One region of the Sphingomonas sp. CD22 genome, then DNA from elsewhere that is predicted to be linked to it. Evidence: riboswitches for the same ligand, from Rfam matches in the RefSeq annotation. Region 1 holds a riboswitch; each other region holds the start of a gene.
What was found. Region 1 has a riboswitch for cobalamin ahead of SFC76_RS19390 (TonB-dependent receptor). Riboswitches for the same ligand answer to the same signal wherever they lie in the genome.
Positions count from the first base shown of each region.

Region 2: linked by a shared signal. The riboswitch ahead of cobW (cobalamin biosynthesis protein CobW) and the one ahead of SFC76_RS19390 (TonB-dependent receptor) in region 1 are both predicted to bind cobalamin.
Region 3: linked by a shared signal. The riboswitch ahead of SFC76_RS17435 (TonB-dependent receptor plug domain-containing protein) and the one ahead of SFC76_RS19390 (TonB-dependent receptor) in region 1 are both predicted to bind cobalamin.

Region 1 covers NZ_JAYDYX010000017.1:11,862-19,086, reverse strand. Annotated here, with positions in the region: gene SFC76_RS19410 (ABC transporter ATP-binding protein) at 1-823, shown strand, start outside; gene SFC76_RS19405 (ABC transporter permease) at 820-1,572, shown strand; gene SFC76_RS19400 (sensor histidine kinase) at 1,569-2,663, shown strand; gene SFC76_RS19395 (response regulator transcription factor) at 2,660-3,280, shown strand; cobalamin riboswitch at 3,446-3,687, shown strand; gene SFC76_RS19390 (TonB-dependent receptor) at 3,936-6,026, shown strand; gene SFC76_RS19385 (PepSY domain-containing protein) at 6,013-7,225, shown strand, end outside.
Region 2 covers NZ_JAYDYX010000006.1:189,842-197,066, forward strand. Annotated here, with positions in the region: gene tgt (tRNA guanosine(34) transglycosylase Tgt) at 1-1,121, shown strand, start outside; gene SFC76_RS13385 (hypothetical protein) at 1,123-1,311, shown strand; gene SFC76_RS13390 (DUF5818 domain-containing protein) at 1,646-1,849, shown strand; gene SFC76_RS13395 (hypothetical protein) at 1,846-2,121, shown strand; gene SFC76_RS13400 (metallophosphoesterase) at 2,123-3,256, opposite strand; gene SFC76_RS13405 (hypothetical protein) at 3,310-3,525, opposite strand; gene SFC76_RS13410 (response regulator) at 3,707-4,078, shown strand; cobalamin riboswitch at 4,317-4,547, shown strand; gene cobW (cobalamin biosynthesis protein CobW) at 4,727-5,788, shown strand; gene cobN (cobaltochelatase subunit CobN) at 5,798-7,225, shown strand, end outside.
Region 3 covers NZ_JAYDYX010000010.1:99,262-106,486, reverse strand. Annotated here, with positions in the region: gene SFC76_RS17450 (sensor histidine kinase KdpD) at 1-900, shown strand, start outside; gene SFC76_RS17445 (response regulator transcription factor) at 900-1,583, shown strand; gene cobU (bifunctional adenosylcobinamide kinase/adenosylcobinamide-phosphate guanylyltransferase) at 1,635-2,159, opposite strand; cobalamin riboswitch at 2,188-2,392, shown strand; gene SFC76_RS17435 (TonB-dependent receptor plug domain-containing protein) at 2,527-4,446, shown strand; gene SFC76_RS17430 (aminotransferase class I/II-fold pyridoxal phosphate-dependent enzyme) at 4,446-5,420, shown strand; gene cobO (cob(I)yrinic acid a,c-diamide adenosyltransferase) at 5,417-6,019, shown strand; gene SFC76_RS17420 (ABC transporter substrate-binding protein) at 6,016-6,828, shown strand; gene SFC76_RS17415 (iron ABC transporter permease) at 6,825-7,225, shown strand, end outside.

The DNA.
Region 1 (7,225 bases):
CTCGATCAACGTCGGCGAAGTGACTGCGTTGCTCGGCCCGAACGGAGCGGGCAAGTCGACCACCGTCAGTCTGTTGATCGGACGACTGCAGCCCGATGCGGGCGAGGTGGCGCTGTATGGGCTCAAGCCCGACCGGCCGGCAGCGCGAGCGCGCCTTGGTGTCATGCTGCAGGCGGCAGGGTTACCTGACGTGATGACCGTCGCGGAGTTGGTGACGCTGCAGTCGGGCTACTACCGCGACCCGCGCCCGTTGGGCGAGACGCTGGCCCTCGCCGGGCTGGAGGACCTTGCCCTCCGCCGTTGCGGCACTCTGTCGGGTGGGCAAGCGCGGCGGGTGCAATATGCGCTCGCGGTCTGCGGCCGCCCGGACCTCCTCGTCCTTGACGAGCCGACCGCAGCGATGGACCGCGCGTCGGCGCGCGCGCTGTGGTCGACAGTACGCGACGCGGCGGCGGACGGCGCGGCGGTGCTGATGACGACCCATGACCTCGCCGAGGCGGACGCGCTCGCCGACCGCGTGGTGGTGATGGACGCCGGCCGCATCGTCGCCGACGACACGCCGGCGGCAATTCGCGCGCTGGCAGGCGGCGCCGTGGTCCGGTGCCGCAGCGCCATTACGACGACGCGTGCGGCGGCACTCCCCGGCGTACGGCAGGCGACAAGCGACGGGGCCGAACTGAGGCTCGTCACGACAGACGCCGCCGCGACCGTGCGCCGGTTGCTCGACGCAGACGCGAGCCTCTCCGACCTACGCGTGCATGATGCCGCGCTGGAGGACGCAATCGCCAGTTTGCTCTCCCGTGACGAAAGGATCGCCGCATGACCCACCTCGCCTTGCCTGCCGGCATCTGGCGCCGCGAGTGCGCGGCTGAATTGAAGCGGTCGTGGCGGCTGCCGCAGTTCCTGGTGCCGACCGTCCTGACCCCCGCCGCTTTCTACGGCCTGTTCACCCTCGCGATTTCCAAGCACGTCTCGCCGACGCAGGCCGTGGCGACATTGGCCGGCTATGGCGTGTTCGCGGCGATCGGGCCCGCGCTGTTCGGCTTCGGCGCGGGCGTTGCGATGGAGCGCGAACAGGGATTGATCGAGCTGAAGCGCATCTCACCCCTACCGGCCGGCGCCTATCTCGCAGCGAAGCTGACCGCCGCCATCGCAGCGACGGGCGCGGCCCTGTCGCTGATCTATCTGCTGGCGATCATCGCGGGCGCTGCGCTGTCGTCGACGCAGTGGATCTTGCTCGTCGCACTGCATCTCGCCTCCACCGTGCCGTTCGCGTTGATCGGCTTCGGCCTCGGCATGAGGATGAGCGGCAAGGGCGCCGTCGCCGCCGCCAATGCGCTGTTTCTCGGCTCGGCGGTACTGGGCGGGCTGTGGATTCCCTCGACGATGCTGCCCGGCTGGATGCAGGCTGTCGGCGAGGCGGTGCCCTCCTACCACCTCGGCCAGCTCGCGCTGGGCGTAGTAGGCATGCCGGTCATCGGCAGCGTCTGGTTGCATGGCGCAATCGTGGCCGGGATGACGGTCGTCGCGGCGATTTGGGCCTGGACCGGCTGGCGACGGAGCCCGGCTTGACGACGCACACGACAACGCGCGACCAAGGCGCAATGCAGACCAAGGCGGAGCGCTGGTGGGACGGGCCGTGGCCGTGGCTGATCTACCTCGTCTTCTACGCGGTGCCGTGGTTGTGGGCGTGGCCGACGGCCTGGCAGCTGGCCGCTTCGGTGGCGGGCTTTGCGGTCTTCCTGCCGACCTACTTCATCAGCCACCGGCTGTCGGGCAACCGTCTGCTCGTGGCCGCTGCCGTCATGCTACTCATCGGTGTGGTGCTCGCGCCGGTCGGCGGCGGCTGGACGGTATTCCCGATCTACGCCGCCTCCGAGGCCGGCCGGGTATCGCCGCCACGCCGAGCGATAATCGCCATCGCGCTGGTCGCGGGCGTCACGATTGCCACCGGCATGGCCTGGCACCAGCCGCCGTTCTGGTGGCTGACCGGGGTGATGATCGTGGTCGCTACCGGCGGCGCGACGATCTCCCGCACCGCCTTTTACGCGCGAACGCGAGCGCTGCTGGCCAGCCAGGAGGAGGTGCGGCGCCTCGCCGGCACCGCCGAGCGCGAGCGGATCACCCGCGATCTGCACGATGTCGTCGGCCGCACGCTGACGCTGGCGGCGCTCAAGGCCGATCTGGCCGCGAAGCTAGCGGCGCGTGATCCGGTTCGGGCGCAAGCCGAGATGCGCGCCGTCGCCGAGGTTGCGCGCGCAGGCCTGGCTGAGGTCCGCGCCGCGCTGGCCGGGCAGAACGGCAGCTCGCTGATCTACGAAATCGCCGCCTCGCGCGAGGCGTTGGGGGCAGCAGGCATTGATGCGCACCTGACGGGGGGCGAAGCCGCAATCCCCGGCGATGCCGGCGCGGTGCTGGCAATGACGCTGCGCGAGGCGGTGACCAACGTGATCCGCCATGCCGAGGCCAGTGCCTGCGCGATCGAACTGGCGCTGGATGGGCGGCTTGCCCGCCTCGTCGTCACCGACGACGGGATCGGCCGCAGCTTCCGCGAAGGGCTTGGGCTCGCCGGCATGCGCCAGCGCCTGACCGCGGCCGGCGGCTCGCTCAGCATCGTGGCGGACGCGCCCGGGACGCGGCTGATCGCGACGGTGCCGGCGTGAGCCACGCCGGGAAGATCAGGATCGTCGTCGCCGAGGATCAGGCGCTGGTGCTGGGCGCGATCGCAGCGCTGCTGGACCTCGAACCCGACATGACGGTGGTGGGTCGAGCAGCCAACGGCGTCGCAGCGGTGGAATGCGTGCGGGCGCTGTCGCCCGACATCCTGCTCACCGACATCGAGATGCCGGAGATGACCGGCATCGACGCGGCCCGGCTGCTGTTCGAGGCGGGGGTAACGACGCGAACCGTTATTGTGACTACGTTCGCACGACCCGGCTACTTGGCGCGCGCCCGCGCGGCGGGGGTGCGCGGCTACCTTCTCAAGGACAGTCCGGTCGAGCAGCTCGCCGACGCGATCCGGGAGGTGGCGCGCGGCGGCATTGTAGTGCCGCCCGACCTTGCCGCAGCAGCCTGGGACAGTGGCGCCGATCCGCTGACCCAGCGCGAGCGCGACACCCTGCGGCTCGCCGACGAAGGGCTGTCGAACAAGGAGATCGCGATCCGGCTTTCCCTCTCGCCGGGAACGGTGCGCAACTACCTTTCGGAGGGTGCCGCGAAGCTCGGCGCGTCGAATAGGATCGAGGCAGGACGAATTGCACGGCTGAATGGTTGGCTTTGACGACCCAATTCCGGTCGTTCTCGACGCATCTTTCGCTTCCCAACTTCCGACATTCGTTAATGGGCACCGACACTCCGTTTGGACTTTTGCGATCGTCGCGTCGACCAATTGCCGGATCGTCTTCGTCAGGATACACCGTCCCCGCTGACCTGCTCCGCTGGAGACGGTCGGCGTGATCGCGTCGGTGCCCCGAGAGGGGCTTAATAGGGAACGCGGTGAGGGTGGTTCGCCACCTGAAGCCGAGGCTGTCCCTGCAACTGTAAGCGGCGAGCGCGATGCATATCGCTTTTTCCTTCACAGGGAGGGGCAGCCACTGGGCCGGACGTTACGTCATAAAGGCCTGGGAAGGCCGTGCATCGTGTGATGACCCGTGAGCCAGGAGACCTGCCGGCGTCTGGTCGCTCTTGCCTGGCCCAGGGGGTGGCCGCGGCACGGTACTCCGTCGAGCGACGACGTGTGCGGTGGGGACCGCACAGGCATGCGTGCCGGTCGCGATGGCGTCCGGCTGGCGCGGATGTCGGCCGTTCGCGGGAGGTCCCTGCCGGGTTCGCTCGACGCCCCGGGGATTACCGTAATGCCGTTCCTGTCTTCTCGCCTCGCGTTTGCGGGCGCTTTGCTGTCACCTGTTGTCGCAGCACCGCTCAATGCGCAGTCTTTGCCTGCCTCCGACAATGAGGACATTCTGGTCGTCGGCCAGCAGGCGCGCGACACGCTCACCACGCCGAACGCGACCGGCAGCCGCCTGGGCCTCACGCCGCTCGAGACGCCCGCGACGATCTCGGTCATCGATGGCACCACGATCCGCGCACGTGGAGACCTATCGGTGATCGACGCGACAAGCCGTGCGCCGGGCATCAGCAACGCCGGCAACCCCGGCAACGGTGGCACCGCGCTCGCCGCGCGGGGCTTCAGCGGTCAGGGATCCGTGCTCCAACTCATCGACGGCATCAGGCTGTTCCCGGCTGCCGGCACGATCACCTTTCCGACCGATCCGTGGATGGTCGAGCGGATCGACATCCTGAGCGGTCCGGCCTCGGTGCTTTACGGCCAAGGCGCGCTGGGCGGCGCGGTCAATGTCCTGATGCGCAAACCCGATACGCAGCGGACGCACGTGGAGAGCGAGATCGGCTATGGTTCGCAGGACAGCTTCCATGTCGCGGCGGGCGCAGGCGGGCCGATCACCGAGCGCATCTCCTATCGCATCGATGGCAGCTATCGCCGGTCCGACGGCTATGTCGATCGTGGCCAGTCGCGCAGCCATGCCGTCTCCGGGACGCTGCGCTGGGCACCGACCGACACGCTCGTCGTCACCGCGCGCGACGATTATGGCGACCAGAAGCCGATGCGCTATTTCGGTTCGCCGCTGATCGGCGGACGGCTCGACGACCGCATCCGGGAACGCAACTACAACACGCGCGACGGCTTCATCCGCTACCGCGACAACCGCACCAGCCTGCAGGTCGACTGGACGCCGAACGACATGGTCACCGTCAGCAACCAGGCCTATCGCCTCACTTCCAAACGCTCCTGGCTCAATCTCGAAACCTATTGCTGGATCGCCGCGGACGGCGTCTGTTCCAACGGCAGCGGCAACACCGGCACACCCGGTCTTATCCTGCGCACCGACATGACCGGCATCGTCCACGACCAGACGCAGTGGGGCGATCAGGGCAGCGTGACGCTCAAAACGGGCATCGCCGATGGCGTCAGCAACGACCTTGTGATGGGCTTCGACGTCAACCTCATCAAACTGACCTATTCGCACAATTTCGGGTCTGACCCGCAGGTCTCGGAGGTCGATCCCTTCGCGTTCGATCCCGGTCTGATCATCGACACACAGGGCATCGCACCGCGCTATCGCACGCGCACGACCGAATATGCGGTCTTTGCCGAGGACCGGCTGAAGCTCGGCACGCACGTCTCGATCGTCGGTGGCGTGCGCTACGAGCGTGACACGATCCGCCGCTGGTCGATCGACTATCCGGGCGGCGTCAGTACCGAGACCTTCGCGCTCGACAAGCGGCTGCACAATCTGACCTGGCGGGTGGGGAGCGTTTATCAGCCGATCCCGACGGTGTCGCTCTATGCGCAATATGCCACCGGCGTGGACCCGCTGGGGACGCTGACGACCTATTCGACCGGGCAGGTGCAGTTCAGCAACGCGGTGGGCGACCAGGTCGAGGTCGGCGCCAAGGCGGTGTTCCTCGACGGTCGCGGCACCGCCACCCTCGCCGCCTATCGCATCGTCAAGAAGCGCCTGCTGGCGCAGCTGACCCCGACGAGCCCGGTCGAGCAGGTAGGCCAGCGATCGGCCAAGGGTATCGAGGCCGCGGTATCGCTCGATCTGCCTTACGGCGTCGAGATCGATGCAAACGGCAGCGTGCTCAACGCGACGTTCGACGACTTCGTCTCTGGCGGCTCGAGCTTCGACGGCAATACCCCGCCAGACGTCCCCGAGACGCTTGCCAATCTCTGGCTGCGTTGGAACGCAACGCGCTCGCTCCAGGCGCGCGCCGGGCTGCGCTACGTCGGACGTCGTTATTCGGACAACGCCAATAGCTTCCGCGTCCCCAGCTACACCACGGTCGATGCCACGCTTTCCTTTGCGGTGACACCACGCCTCGCGGTCGATATCCACGGCTATAACCTGTTCGACCGGGACTATGCGCTCAGCACGTACAATAACCAGCAGTGGGTCCTTGGCCGTCCCCGCTCGGTCGACGTCTCGCTTCGTGCGAGCTTTTAACGCCCTCAGGCGGCCGGCCCTTGGTAAAACTGCCCGGCGCTGGCTGTACCTCGTTCATCGCTGGATCGGCATCGCCAGTTGCCTGTTCTTCGCCATGTGGTTTCTGTCCGGGCTGGTGATGCTCTACGTGCCCTATCCCTCCCTCTCGCCAGCGCAGAAGCTGTCTGGGAGCGAGGCGATCGACTGGGCAGCAGTGAACGTGCCGCCCCCGCTAGACGGCGGACGGCTACCGCAGGAACTGTTGCTCGAGATGCGCGACGGCACGCCTGTTTGGCGCGTGACCGGGTGGGATGGAACGCACACCACTCTTGCCGCCAGTCGCGGTACCGTCCTGCGACCAGTCGATGCTATTTATGCCGGTCGGGTCGCTGGCCGCTTTGGCAACGCACCGACCCAGCACGTAGAACGGCTGACCCGGGATCAGTGGACGGTTGCTGGCGGCTTCGATCGGCACCGTCCCCTTTGGAAGGTTGCGCTTGCCGACGCGTCCGGCACGGAGGCTTATGTGTCTTCGAATACTGGCGCCGTCGTTCAAGTGACCACCCGTCGCGAGCGGTTCTGGAACTGGCTCGGCTCGGTGCCGCACTGGCTCTATCCGACGGTTCTACGACAGGATCAAACGGCCTGGCGTCAGGTCGTGCTGTGGGTGTCTGGTCCCTGCATCGCCGCGGCGGTCGCGGGGATGTGGATTGGCATACTGCGGACCCGCATCGGCGCACGGCGCTTCAAAGGTGGGCGAATGACGCCCTACAACGGCTGGATGCTCTGGCATCATGTCGCGGGGCTGGTGGGTGGTCTATTCTTGATCGCCTGGATCTTCAGCGGATGGCTGTCGGTCGATCCCGGCCATCTGTTTCGCGGGACGAAGCCAGACGAGGCGGCTATGCGGATCTATCAGGCATCTGATCCGATGCCGGACCTAGCACTCGACCGGCTCCGCATAGCAGGCGAGGGTGCGGTGATAGCGCAGTTGACTGACCATGCGGGAACCCCCCTCGTCCTGCTGTCCTATCACGACGGGCGGCGAGTAGTGTTGAATGCGGTCACACTCGCGCCATCCCAAGCTACAGAGGTGGCGATCGTGAGGGCCGCACGCCAACTGGAGAGTGCTGCGCCGCTACTCTCGGTCGATCGCCTGACGGCGCCCGATGCATATTGGTATGCGGTCGGAACGCGCCCGCATCTGCCGGTTTTGCAGC
Region 2 (7,225 bases), on a different contig from region 1:
CCTTCACCATCGCCGCCACCGACGGCCGCGCCCGCACCGGCTCCATCCAGATGCATCGCGGCACGATCCGCACCCCCGCCTTCATGCCGGTCGGCACCGCCGCGACGGTCAAGGCGATGAAGCCCGCCGACGTCGCGGCGAGCGGCGCCGACATCATCCTCGGCAACACCTATCACCTGATGCTGCGCCCCGGCGCGGAGCGGGTGGCGCGGCTCGGCGGCTTGCACGGCTTCATGGGCTGGGAGCGGCCGATCCTCACCGATTCGGGCGGCTATCAGGTCATGAGCCTCGCCGACCTCACCAAACGCTCCGAGGAGGGCGTGTCGTTCAAGTCGCATCTCGACGGCACCCGCCATCTGCTCAGCCCGGAACGGTCGATCGAGATCCAGCGCCTGCTCGGCTCCAACATCGTCATGGCCTTCGACGAGCTGGTCCCGACCACCGCGACGCGCGAGGTGCAGGCGGCGGCGATGGAGCGGTCGATGCGCTGGGCGAAGCGCAGCCGCGCCGCGTTCGACGCGGGCGGCGAGCATGGCGCGAGCAATGCGATCTTCGGCATCCAGCAGGGCGCGCTCGACGAAGGGCTGCGCAAGGCGTCGGCGGATGCGCTGATCGACATTGGCTTCGATGGTTATGCGGTCGGCGGCCTTGCGGTCGGCGAGGGGCAGGAGGCGATGTTCGGCTGCCTCGACTTCGCGCCCGCGCAACTGCCCGCGGACCAGCCGCGCTATCTGATGGGGGTCGGCAAGCCCGACGATATCGTCGGCGCGGTCGAGCGCGGCATCGACATGTTCGACTGCGTCATGCCGACGCGGTCGGGGCGGACGGGGCAGGCGTTCACCCGCGACGGGCCGATCAATCTGCGCAATGCGAAATTCGGCGAGGACCAGGGGCCGCTCGACGCCGAATGCGCCTGCCCCGCCTGCACGACGTGGAGCCGGGCGTATATCCATCATCTCGTCCGGTCCGGCGAGATTCTCGGCGCAATGCTGATGACCGAGCATAATATCTGGTTCTACGAACGCTTGATGGCGGACCTGCGGCAGGCCATTGCAGCCAGGGAACTGACCCCGTTCGCGAACGCGTTCCGCGCGCGCTATAAGCGGGGCAAGGGAGAGTAATATGTCGGATCAGCCCAATGAGATTCTCGCCGCGGCCGCCGCGGCCAAGGCCCAGCAGGACGCCGCCGCGAAGACGCGCGATCCGTCGACCAAGAGCCATTGGCCGATGCGGATCATCGGCGTCGGCATCGGCTCCGCAGCGGTCGCGGCGGCGGTGCTGTTCGCCAATTCGGGCAAGAAGCAGGACTGACCGGCCCGAAACGCGTTTCCCATCGCGATTGCAAACTTTGCATGTTGAGCGCTACCATTTGCACTTGCGGGAACAGGTGCTGCGCTGCACAAAGAGCGTGCCTTTCAGGCATCCTCTCCTAAAAACTTTTACGGCCGGTCGTCTCGATCGGCCTTTCTTTTTGCCCTGACATCCGGCACGTCGTGGCCACCGTGTTCGGGCGGATAGACAAGAAACGGCAGGAGAGGAGCCGCCGGCAAGACCGGCAACGGCCCGACCGGATGGGCGGGGGATGCGAGCCCGCGGCTCTCCCCCGCCGCCTCTTCCGGCATCACCAGCACGAGGCACCGCCAAGATGATCGCGATCGGAACCAGGGTCGATGAAACCGGCACGTTGATCCGCGACGGCGGCGCCTTCTACCTGCGCCGCGATTCGGGCGGCCGGTTCGAGCTGGAGCTGCACCGCACGCCGGTCGATCTGGTCGAGAAGCGCGTGCGGCTGGTCGGCACGTTGGTCGGGCCGGATCTCGTCAACGCCGATGGCGTGGCGCCGGCGTGAAGACCCCGCCCCCGTCTGACGACTATGCCCGCGGCCGGCGCGACGGATTGCGGCTGGCGCTGGCGATCCTCGCCGTCGAGGAGGCGAAATGGGCGGCGTTGCTGGGCGAGAGCCCGTCGTGGCGGACCAATGCGACGCGTGAGGTACGCTACAAGACGCTGCAGGTCGCGCAGACCCGCGTGCAGACCGCGCTCAACCGCCTCACGCCGAAGGGCGAGGCGGCGGCGATCGACGCGGAACTCGCCGCCGCGCTCGACAAGCTCGGCCTGTAGCTCAGCCCGCCGCGGACGCGGTGCGGAGCGTGATCCGGGTGATCTCCGGCGGCCGGCCGAGGCGCAAGGCGAAGCCCGGCCACAGGCCGGTGCCGTTGCTGACGTAGAGCGTCATGCCGTCCACCGCATACCGGCCCGACACGAAGCCACCGTTCGCGGGCCTGAACAACCGGTCGAGCCCCGCGATCATCCCGCCATGCGTATGACCGGACAGTTGCAGCGCGACGCCGCGCGACGCCGCCAGGCGTGCGTTACGCGGCTGATGGTCGAGCAGGATGACCGGCGCGGCCGGCGGCCGGTGCGCCAAGGCGGCGTCGAGATCGGGGCCGGCCTCGCCATGCGACGGCGCGGACGCGTCGGTCACCCCGGCGAGCACGAGCCCGTCGCCACCGCGGGTCAGCACGCGATGCGCATTGGGCAGCATGCGAAAGCCGAGCCCGGACAGGTGCCGCATCCAGCCGGCATAATCGAAGAAATATTCGTGGTTGCCGGGAATCGCATAGACGCCGTCGGGCGCGCGCAACCCGGCGAGCGGGGCGACGTCGGCGCGGCGCATGTCCACCGATCCGTCGATGAAGTCGCCGGTGACGACGATCAGGTCGGCGCCCGCTTCATTGGTCCGGTCGACGACCGCCCGCGTCCAGCGCTGCGGGAACAGCCGGCTGATATGCAGGTCGGTGAGCTGCACCAGCCGATAGCCGTCGAACGACGGCGGCAGGTCGCGCACCGCGACGGTGACGTCGCGCACCGGCGGCACCCGGATCGCGCCGGCGACGCCGATCGCGGCGAGCAGCGCCGCGACGCCGGCGCTACCGTAGCGCGCCGCGTCGGGTGCCCCCGCCACCTCGCGCCGGACCAGCATCGTGGCGAGCGTGCCGAGATCGAGCACGATCTGGAGCAGCGCGAGCAGCACGAGCGCGCCGAAAGCCCAGTTGAACAGGATGACGATGCCGCGCGGGAATTCCGGGGCGAACACCGAGCCCGACGAAAGGCGGCTCCAGAAATGATATTGCGAGGCGGCAAGCAACGTCGCCGCGACGCCCCCCTTCGCCCAGAGCGGCAGGGACAGCGGCAACAGCCAACGGACGATGACGTACAGGGACGGCGTCGCAAAGATCAGGTGGAAGATCGTCATTCTCCTTGGCGCGCCACGCGGCCGCGTCGCCGTCCCGTCACGCCGCCCGTCGATCAGCTCGGGTGCGCGGCGCTCTCGACGGCGGCCTCGCTCGTGTCGGTCGGCGTCACCGCGACCGAACCGACGTCTGCCTCGGCCTGTTCGGCGAGTTTCATCTGCTCATAGGCGATTTCGAGATCCGCGACACCCGAACCGGTCGGCTGGATCGGCAGATCGCCGAAGCCTTCGGCGGGGCTAGCGTGGTCGGCGGGATTGGTGGTCTCGGTCATCATTCTCTCCTTGTCAGCGGCGTCAACGCATCGTCGCGGGGACCGGACGCATGACGCCTTCCGTCAAGACAAAAATCACCTCGATCAGGAACTTAGATCAGGATGGCGCATTAGGGGCCGGTTCGGGAGAAAGCATCGCCACCTTTGGCCTGCCGGCGTCCGGGCACTGCCGGGAGCGGTCATGACCCATGTGCTGATCATCGAGGATTCCTATCTGTTCGGGCAGTTCGTCTCCGACGCCGCGCTGCTCGCGGGGGCCGACAGCACCGAGATCGCCGAGACGCAGGCGGCGGCGGAAGCGGCGGCGCAGCGCTGCACGCCGGGGATGATCATCGCCGACGTCAAGCTCGCGCACGGTTCGGGGGTGAGCGCGGTCGAGCGGATCGCCGAGGGCCGCCACATCCCGATCCTCTACGTCACCGGCTATCCCGAGCGCTGCGGCGAATGTCCGCCGGGATCAACGGTGATCGAAAAACCGGTGTCGCACGACACGCTGCAACGTTCGATCAGCCGCCTGATCGACGATCAGGCCGCGCTTCTCGCCGCGCACTGACGCGGTCGAGGTGGAGCCGCCACCACGGATGCGGCGACGGCTCCGACAGTCCTGGAGAACTGCACACGAAGGATCGGGAGAACCCTTCCTGCTGCGCACGGGCTCTAATGGTTAACGGCCGCAAGTCGACCGGAAACGGGCTATGTACGATACCGTACAGAGTGCCGGTCGCCCGCGCTCGCCTGCGCGATTGGCAAAGCCGGCGGTAGCGGCTAAGTCGATCGGCGGTGCCGGTTCCCGGTGCCATGATCGCGTCGGTGCCCTTCGCAAGGGGGCGTAAATGGGAATGCGGTGCGGGGCCTCGGCTCCAATGCCGCGGCTGTCCCTGCAACTGTAAGCGGCGAGTGACGGACACATGCCTTCCCCTTCGGGAAGGCGGCCACTGGCAAGGGTTCGCCCGATCCGGGAAGGCCGTGCCCCGAACCATGACCCGCGAGCCAGGAAACCTGCCGGCGATAAGGTCGCTCTTGCTTTGGCCCAGGGGATGGCCGGGGCACGGTGTTCCGTCTGAGCGACGAAGACCCATGCGGTTGGCCCGCATCGGTGCGTGGCGCGGGCGACATGCGAAGCGCCCGTCCGTCGCTCGCGCATCGGCGATATGTGGCCCCACCGTGCTTTCGTCGTCGCGGCGCTCGCGAAGGAACATCCGTGGCCGATCCCCTGCCCCATGCCGCCTCCCGGCTTACCAAGGTGCCCGTCACCATCGTCACCGGCTTCCTCGGCGCCGGCAAGACGACGCTGATCAGCCATCTGATCCGCAACGCCAATGGCCGCCGGCTCGCGGTGGTGGTCAACGAATTCGGCACTTTGGGCGTCGACGGCGACATCCTGAAGGGCTGCGCGATTCCCGACTGCCCGGCGGAGAATGTCGTCGAACTCGCCAACGGCTGCATCTGCTGCACCGTCGCCGACGATTTCATCCCGACGGTGGAGACGCTGCTCGCGCTCGATCCGCGCCCCGACCATATCCTGATCGAAACCTCCGGGCTTGCGCTGCCCAAGCCGCTGCTGAAGGCGTTCGACTGGCCGGCGATCCGCTCGCGCATCACCGTCGACGGCGTCATCGCGCTGGCGGATGCCGAGGCGGTCGCCGCCGGCCGTTTCGCCACCGATGTCGCCTCGCTCGACGCGCAGCGCGCCGCCGATCCGGGGATCGATCACGAGACGCCCCTGGCCGAGGTGTTCGAGGACCAGCTCGCCTGTGCCGACATGGTGCTGCTGACCAAGGCCGATCTCGCCGGGCCGGAGGGCGTCGCCGCCGCCCGCGCGGTGATCGCCGCCGAGGCGCCGCGGCCGGTGCCGGTGGTCGAGCTGGTCGACGGCGTGATCGATCCCGCGGTGATCCTCGGCCTCGACGCCGCCGCCGAGGACGACATCGCCGCCCGCCCGTCGCATCACGATGGCGAGGACGAGCATGAGCACGACGATTTCGACAGCCTCGTCCACGAGACCGGCGAGATCGACGACCCCGCGGTTTTGGTCGCAGCGATCGAACGGCTCGCGCGCGAGTCCGACGTGCTGCGCGTCAAGGGCTATGCGGCGGTGCGCGGCAAGCCGATGCGGCTGCTCGTCCAGGCGGTCGGCGCGCGGGTGCGGACGCAATACGACCGGCCGTGGCGGCCGGACGAGGCGCGCGCCACCCGGCTGGTCGTCATCGCCGAGCACGACCGCATCGATCCCGCGACGATCGGACCCGTGCTGAACGGCTGAGCACCCACGATGCACGTCGTCTTCCGCGAGAGCCACGGGCTGGAGGAGACCGCGACGCCGCGCGATCTCGGCCAGCGGCCGGCGGATCTCGTCGTCCTGTCCTTCTCCGACAGCGACCTCGGCGCGTTCGCCGCCGGCTGGCATGCCGCGCGCGGCGGCGTGCCGCTGCCGTCGCTGCGGCTCGCCAACCTCGCCGATCTCGCGCATCCCTTGTCGGTCGACACCTATGTCGAGCGCACGCTGGCGGGTGCGAAGGGGATATTGATCCGGCTGATCGGCGGCCGCTCCTATTGGTCCTACGGCCTGCAACAGGTCGAGGCGCTGGCGCGGACGCAGGGCATCGCGCTGGCGGTGCTCGCCGCCGACGGGCGCGAGGACGCCGCGCTGGCCGCCGCCTCGACCGTGCCGGGCTCGACGCTCGGCCGGCTCGCAGCCTTGTGCGACACCGGCGGCGCGGTCGCGGCACAGGCGGCCCTCGCGCAGCTCGCGCTCGCCGCGGGGCTGGCGGCGGGACCGGTGCGCGGGGTGCGCGCGGTTCCGCCGGTCGGCGGCTGGACCCCGGCGGACGGCGTCACCTGCCCCGCGGCGCTCGCGATGCGGCCGGCGGCGCGGCCGCGGGTGCTGCTCACCTTCTACCGCTCCTATCTGCTCGCCGCCGATCTCGATCCGGTCGCGGCGCTCGCCGGGGCGCTGACGGCGCGCGGCTTCGACGTCGTTCCGCTGTTCGCGCCGTCGCTCAAGGATGCGCACGCGCGCGGCTGGATCGCGCGCTGGGTCAGGGCGCTGGCCCCCGTCGCGATCCTCAACGCCACCGCCTTCTCGGCGCGCGACGATGCCGAATCGCCGCTCGACGGCGCCGACGTGCCGGTCTTCCAGGTCGCGCTCGCCACCTCGACGCAGGCCGCCTGGGCGGAGAGCGCGCGCGGCCTGTCGCCCGCCGATCTCGCGATGCACGTCGTCCTGCCCGAGGTCGACGGCCGCATCTTCGCCGGGATCGCCAGTTGCAAGCAGGATGGGGTGCGCGATCCCGATCTCGATTACGCCCGCCGCGCGCATCGCGCCGACCCCGCCCGCATCGCGGCGATCGCCGATCGCGTCGCCGCCTGGGTCTCGCTCGGCCGGACCGCACCGGCGGCGCGGCGGCTGGCGCTGATCCTCTCCACCTATCCCGGCAAGAGCCATCAGATGGCGCATGCGGTCGGGCTCGACGCGCTCGCCTCGGCGGAGGCGATGCTCGCCGACCTCGCCACGGCCGGGCACGCGGTCGCGGCCGGCGCGCCGCTGGCCGAGGCGTTGACCGCGGAGCGGCTATGCTGGCCGGTCGCCGCCTATCGCGCCGCGCTCGCTGCACTGCCGCCGAGCCTGCGCGACGACCTCGCCGCCGCCTGGGGCGAACCCGAGCATGATCCCGCGGTTGCCGATGGCGCCTTCCGCTTC
Region 3 (7,225 bases), on a different contig from region 1:
CTCGCCGCGTCGCAATGGTTCTTCCAGCCGCTGGTGACCGGCGAGCGGACGCTCGGCGTGCTCGGCCTCGCCAACGAGGCGGGCGGCGATCCGCTGCGCCCCGACCAGATCCCGCTGTTCATGAACCTGATCGAACAGGCGACGCTGGCGCTCGAACGACTGCGGCTGGAGATCGAGACGCGCGACCTCGGCGCGATGCGCGAGCGCGAGCGGCTGCGCACCGCGCTGCTGTCGTCGGTCAGCCACGATCTGCGCACGCCGCTGACCGCGGTGATCGCCGCGGCCGCCGAGCTGCATCATGGCGCCACGCCGGAATTGATCGCGACGATCGAGGGCGAGGCGGCGCGGCTGCATCGCTTCGTTGCCAATCTGCTCGACATGGCGCGGGTCGAGGCGGGGGCGCTGACGCTGCGCATGGAGGCGGTCGACCTCGCCGATGCAGTCGCCGGCGCGGCGCATGACGCCCGCCGCGCGCTGGAGGGGCATACGGTGCAGCTCGACGTGCCGCCCGACCTGCCGCTGGTCCGCGCCGACCAGCAATTGCTCCACCATTGCCTGCTCAACCTGCTCGACAATGCCGGCCGCTATGCCGATCCCGGCACGCCGATCCGCGTCGAGGCGCGCCATCGCTACGGCGTCATCCTGCTGTCGGTCGAGGACGAGGGGCCGGGCCTGCCGCCGGGGCGCGAGGCGGAGGTGTTCGACACCTTCCGCCGCTTCGCCGGTTCGGATCGCGCGATTGGCGGCACCGGGCTGGGGCTGGCGATCGTCAAGGCGTTCGCCGCGGCGATGGGCATCGGCGTCGAGGCGGCGAACCGGCAGGACCGGGCGGGCGCGCGCTTCGGCCTGTCCTTTCCGGCGGCGTTGATCGTGCGCGACATGGCGGAGGAACGCGACTGATGGCGGCCAAGATATTGGTGGTGGACGACGAACAGCCGATCCGCCGGCTGTTGCGCAACACGCTGGAACGCGCCGGCTATGCGGTGGTCGAAGCGATCAACGGCCGCGAGGCGCTCGCGGCGGTCGCCGCCGAGACGCCCGACGCGGTGCTGCTCGACCTCGGCCTGCCCGATCGCGACGGGCTGGAACTGGTGCCGCTGATCCGCCGGGCGGGCGATGCGGTGATCCTCGTCGTCTCGGCGCGCGACGCGACCGACCAGAAAGTGGCGGCGCTCGATCTCGGCGCGGAGGATTACGTCACCAAGCCGTTCGACGGCGAGGAATTGCTCGCGCGGCTGCGTGCGGCGCTGCGCCACCGCGGCATCGACGCGGCGGCGGCGAGCGTGATCCGCCGCGACGGGCTGGAGATCGACCTCGACCAGCGGATCGTCCGGCGGGGCGGCGAGGCGTTCCACCTGACGCGCAAGGAGCATGACGTGCTCGCGGTGCTCGCGCGCCATCCCGGGCGGGTGGTGACGCACCAGCGCATCCTGGCGGCGGCCTGGGGCGGCGACGACGATCCGCGGGTCGAATATCTGCGCATCGTCGTGCGCAACCTGCGCCTGAAGCTGGAGGAGCCGAGCGCGACGGGAAGCGTGATCGCCAACGAATTGGGCGTGGGATATCGGCTGCTGGTGGGGTGAGGGCGTTTCGGTACATTCCTCCCCGTGCCGGGGAGGAATTGGGGGCGGCCGTCAGGACTCCCGTCCCGGAAACGGCTGCAACGGCAGCACCATGCCGGCGGCGACGAAATAGACCTCGCGCATCGCCGCCGCGACCTGCTGGTTGAGCCGGCCGGCGGCGTCGCGGAAGGCGCGGCCGAGCGGATGGTCGGGGACGATGCCGAGGCCGACCTCATTGCTGACGACGAACAGCGGCAGCGGCGTCGCGGCGAGCGCCGCGAGCAGGGCGTCCGATCGCGCCGCGACATCGTGGTCGCCGAGCATCACGTTGGTCAGCCAGAGCGTCAGACAGTCGATCAGGATCGCGCCCGTCCCGATCCCGCCGATCGCCTCGGGCAGCGCGAGCGGGCATTCGACGGTCGTCCAGCGCGCGTCGCGGTCGGCGCGGTGGCGGGCGATGCGGTCGGTCATCTCGCCGTCCCATGCCTCGGCCGTGGCGAGATAATGGAGCGGGCCGGCGCAGCGCTCGGCGGCGGCCTGCGCCAGCCGGCTCTTGCCCGAGCGGGCACCGCCCAGGAACAGCGTCTTGGCTGCGATCATCTTGCCTTCGTCTCCGCGGGGTTCTAGGGGCGCCGATGCGACAGGTTCCCAGAGATGGGATGAAAAGGGAACCCGGAAGCGAGCCTGAGGCTCGCCAGCCGGGGCTGCCCCCGCAACTGTGACCGGCGAGCCCTGCTCCTCCGCGCGCCACTGGATCATCCCGATCCGGGAAGGCCGGGCAGGGCGACGACCCGCGAGCCAGGAGACCTGCCCGTCGCGGTTGTCCTTCGTGCGGACGGGGTGTGCCGGCGCGATCGAGGGTTTCCTCGCGAGACGACGATGTTGGGGGCGTTGCGCGGCGGACCAAAGGTTCCGGCGAATCCGCGGTGCGTGCTCCCGTTGTTGCAACGAGGGGGAAACCATCGTGACGAAATACGCCTGTCTCATCCTGCTGCCGTGCATCGCGGCCGCGACACCTGCCTTCGCCCAGAATGCGCAATCGACCAGTGGCCTGGAGCAGGTCGCCGACGCCGGCAGCGACATCCTCGTCACCGCCAATCGCGAGGCGCGGCCCGCGTCCACCGTCGGCCAGGCGGTGACCGTCCTCGACACCGCGACGATCACCCAGCGGCAGGCGGTCGTCGTCGCCGACCTGCTGCGCCAAACGCCCGGCGTCAGCGTGACGCGCAACGGCGGCGTCGGCACCGCGACCTCGGTCAACATCCGCGGCGCGGAGAGCGACCAGACCGTCGCGCTGATCGACGGGATCAAGCTCAACGATCCCTCGTCGCCGGGCGGCGGCTTCGACTTCGGCGGGCTGCTGATCGGCAATATCGCGCGGATCGAGGTGCTGCGCGGCGCGCAATCGGTGCTGTGGGGCAGTCAGGCGATCGGCGGCGTCGTCAACCTCATCACCCGCCAGCCGACCGAACAGGTCGCGGTCAACGCGCGCGTCGAGGGCGGCTGGCACGAGACCGGGCAGGGCTTCGCCAACGTCTCGGGCAAGATGGGGCCGGTGTCGGCGAGCCTGGGCGGCGGCTATTACACCACCGAGGGCATCTCCGCCTATGCGCCCGGCACGGAGCGCGACGGCTATCGCAACTATGCCGCCAACGGCAGCCTCGGCATCGCGCTGGCGCCGACCGTGTCGGTCGACCTGCGCGGTTTCTATTCGAACGGGCGTGCCGAGTTCGACGGCGGCTTTCCGTTGCAGGACACGCGCGATTACGGCGAGACCGAGCAATGGACCGGCTATGCCGGCCTGAACGCGGCGCTGTTCGGCGGCAAATTGCGCAACCGCTTCGGCTATGCGCATACTGACACCGACCGGCACAATTACGATCCCGACGGCACGCCGACCGAGACGTTCGCCGGCAAGGGGCGCAACGACCGGATCGAATATCAGGGTGTCGCCGATCTCAGTTCCGCGGTGTTCGCCACCTTCGGCGCGGAACGCGAGGTGTCGCGCTTCACCACGGCGAGCTACGGCGGGCCGGTGACGCAGGGACGGGCGCGGATCTTCAGCGTCTATGGCCAGCTCGCGGTGACGCCAATCGCCGGGCTGACCGCGACCGGCGGCGTGCGCCACGACGATCACAATCGCTTCGGCGGCGCGACGACCTGGTCGGGCAGCGGCGTCTATACGCCCAACGACGGCGCGACCGCGATCCGCGCGAGCTATTCGGAAGGGTTCAAGGCGCCGTCCTTGTACCAGTTGCAGAGCGAATATGGGAATGGCGCGCTGCGCCCCGAACGCTCGCGCGGCTGGGATGCGGGCGTGACGCAGAAGGCGCTCGACGGCGCGCTCGAGGCGAGCGCGACCTATTTCCGCCGCACCTCGTTCGACCTCATCAATTTCGTGTCCTGCGACACGGCCGTGGGGATTTGCGCCGACCGGCCGTTCGGCACCTATGACAATGTCGCGCGGGCGCGGGCGCAGGGCGTGGAATTCGCGCTGACGCTGCGCCCGGTCGAGGCGTTGACGGTCAGCGCCGCCTACACCTATCTGGATGCCAAGAACCGTTCGACCGGCACCGCCAATGCCGGCCGCGACCTGGCGCGGCGGCCGGACAACAGCGTGTCGGTCAACGCCGACTATCGCTGGCCGTTCGGGCTGACCACCGGCGCGACCGTCACCGCGGTGGGGGACAGTTTCAACAATGCGTCCAACACGCAGCGGCTCGACGGCTATGTCGTCACCGACGTGCGCGCGTCCTTCCCGATCGTCGACCATGTCGAGGTCTATGGCCGGATCGAGAATGCGTTCGACGCGCGCTATCAGACGATCCTGCAATATGGCCAGCCGGGGCGCGGGGCCTTCGGCGGCGTTCGCCTGACCTATTGATGATCGTCCCGCGCCCGACCGCCCCGCATCCCTGGGCCACCTTCTGCGCCCATGGCGGGCGGGTGGCGGAGGCGCGCGCGGCGTTCGGCGGCGCGGACTGGATCGACCTGTCGACCGGGATTGCACCGTGGACCTGGCCGGTCGAGACGCTCGTGGGGCTCGATCGCCTGCCAGAACCGACGGAAATCGCGGCGCTGGAGGCGGCGGCGGCGCGGGCGTTCGGCGTCGCCGACCCGGCGCAGGTCGTCGCGGTGCCGGGGACCGATCTGGCGATGCGGCTGCTCGCGCCGCTGATCGGCGCCCGCGCGCCGGCGGTGCGGCATCCCGGCTATGCCGGGCATCGCGCGGCGTGGCCGGAGGCGGAACTGGTGGCGGAGGGGCCGGGCGACCACGACCTGTTCGTGCTGGCGAGCCCGGCCAATCCCGACGGGCGCATCGCCGATCCGGCCGGCCTGCTGACGGCGACGATGCCGCTTGTGCTCGACGAAGCCTATGCCGACCCTGCGCCCGGCCTGTGCCCGCAGGCGTCTGACCGGCTGATCGTGTTGCGATCGTTCGGCAAATTCTATGGCCTGCCGGGATTGCGGCTCGGCTTCGTGGTGGCGGGGGCGGGGATTGCGGGCGGGATGCGCGCGATGCTCGGCGATTGGCCGGTGTCGTCGCCGGCGGTGGCGATCGGCACCGCCGCCTATCGCGATGCCGCATGGCGGCGTGCGCAGGCGAGCCGCATCGTCGAGACGGGGGTGCTGCTCGATACGGTGCTGCACGAGGCCGGGCTGGCGCTGGCCGGCAGCGCGCCGTTGTTCCGGCTGATCGCCTGCGACGATGCGACGCGCCTGTTCGGCACGCTCGCGCGTCATGCTATCCTGACCCGACCCTTCGCCGACCGGACCGACCGGTTGCGGATCGGCCTGCCGCGCGGTGCGGCCGCGCTCACCCGCCTCGCCGCGGCCCTCGAGGAGTATCGCTCATGACCGACGACTATGCCCGTCACAATGCCCGCATGGCGAAGGTCGCCGCGGCGCGCGAGAAGATGCAGGCGCGCCGGACGCTCGAACGCGGGCTGCTGATCGTCCACACCGGCAACGGCAAGGGGAAGTCGTCCTCCGCCTTCGGGATGGCGATCCGCAGCATCGGCTGGGGCCTGAAGGTCGCGATCCTCCAGTACGTCAAAGGCAAATGGGAAACGGGCGAGCGCAACTTCTTCGAGGCGCATCCCGATCTCGCGACGTTCGAGGTGATGGGCGAGGGCTTCACCTGGGACACGCAGGACCGCGCGGGCGACATCGCCGCGGCGCAGGCGGCATGGGAGCGGTCGAAGGCGATGATCCTCGATCCGGAAATCGATTTCGTCATCCTCGACGAGCTCAACATCGTGCTGCGCGACGGGACGCTGGCGATCGACGATATCGTGGCGTTCCTGAAGGACCGGCCGCTGACCAAGCATATCTGCATCACCGGCCGCCATGCGCGGCCCGAGCTGCTGGAGATCGCCGATCTGGTCACCGAGTTCGGCGAGGTGAAACATCCCTACAATGCCGGGTTCAAGGCGCAGAAGGGCGTCGAATATTGATCCGGCCGCTCGCCGTTGCGCTCGCCGCGCTGCCGCTGCTGTCGGCGGCCCCGCCGCCGCGGCCCCCGCGGATCGTGTCGATCAATCCGTGTATCGACGCGGTGCTGATGCACGTCGCCGACCCCGCGCAGATCGCCGGGATCAGCCATTATTCGCAGGACCCGCGCGCGACCTCGATCCCCCTGACGCAGGCGATGCGCTTCACCGCGACCTCGGGCACCGCGGAGGAGGTGGTGGCGCTGGCGCCCGACATGGTGCTGACCGGCCCGCATGTCGCGCCCGCGACGATCGCGGCGCTGACCCGGATGAAGATTCGCATCGTCCAATATCCGGTGCCGGATACGGTCGTGGAGAGCGAGGAGCAGGTGCGCGACATCGCCCGCGTCGTCGGCCATCCGCAGCGCGGCGTGGCGCTGGCGGCGCGGATCGCGGCGGCGGCGCGACCGGCGGCGGTGACGCCGGTGCCGGCGCTGATCTGGCAGTCGGGCGGGCTGGTGCCGGGGAGCGGCACGCTGCCCGCCGAGCTGCTGCGCCGTGCCGGGTTTCGCGACATGAGCGCGGTCTATGGCTTGAAGAAATGGGACGTGCTGCCGCTCGAATATCTCGTCGCGCGGCCACCGCGCGTCTTGCTGTCGACCGCCGCGGCGGACGTCGGCGAGGATCGGATGACGTCGCATCCGGCGGTGCGGCGGCTGGCGGGGCGGATCACCGTCGCGCCCTATCCGGCGCGGCTGATGAATTGCGGCGGACCGACGATCATCGCGGCGATGGCGCGGCTGCGACAGGTGCGCGGGGGATTCGGGGCATGACGCGGCTCAATATCGGACTGGTGGTCGCGCTGCTCGCCGTCGCGGCGCTGTCGGTCGCGGCGGGCAAGGTGTGGGTGCCGTGGGACGCGTGGACCGCCACCGATCCGCGCTCGATCATCATCGTCGAGCTGCGCCTGCCGCGCACCGTGCTGGCGTTGGTCGTCGGCGCGGCGCTCGGCCTGTCGGGGGCGGTGATGCAGGGCTATTTGCGCAATCCGCTCGCCGATCCGGGGCTGTTCGGCGTGTCGACCGGCGCGGCGTTCGGTGCGGTGCTGGCGCTCTATTTCGGCTATGCCGCGCAGATGTGGCTGTTGCCGGGCTTCGCGCTGGTCGGCGCGGGGGTGACGATGGCGTTGCTCGCGTTGATCGCCGGCCGCTCGGGCAGCCTGATCCTGTT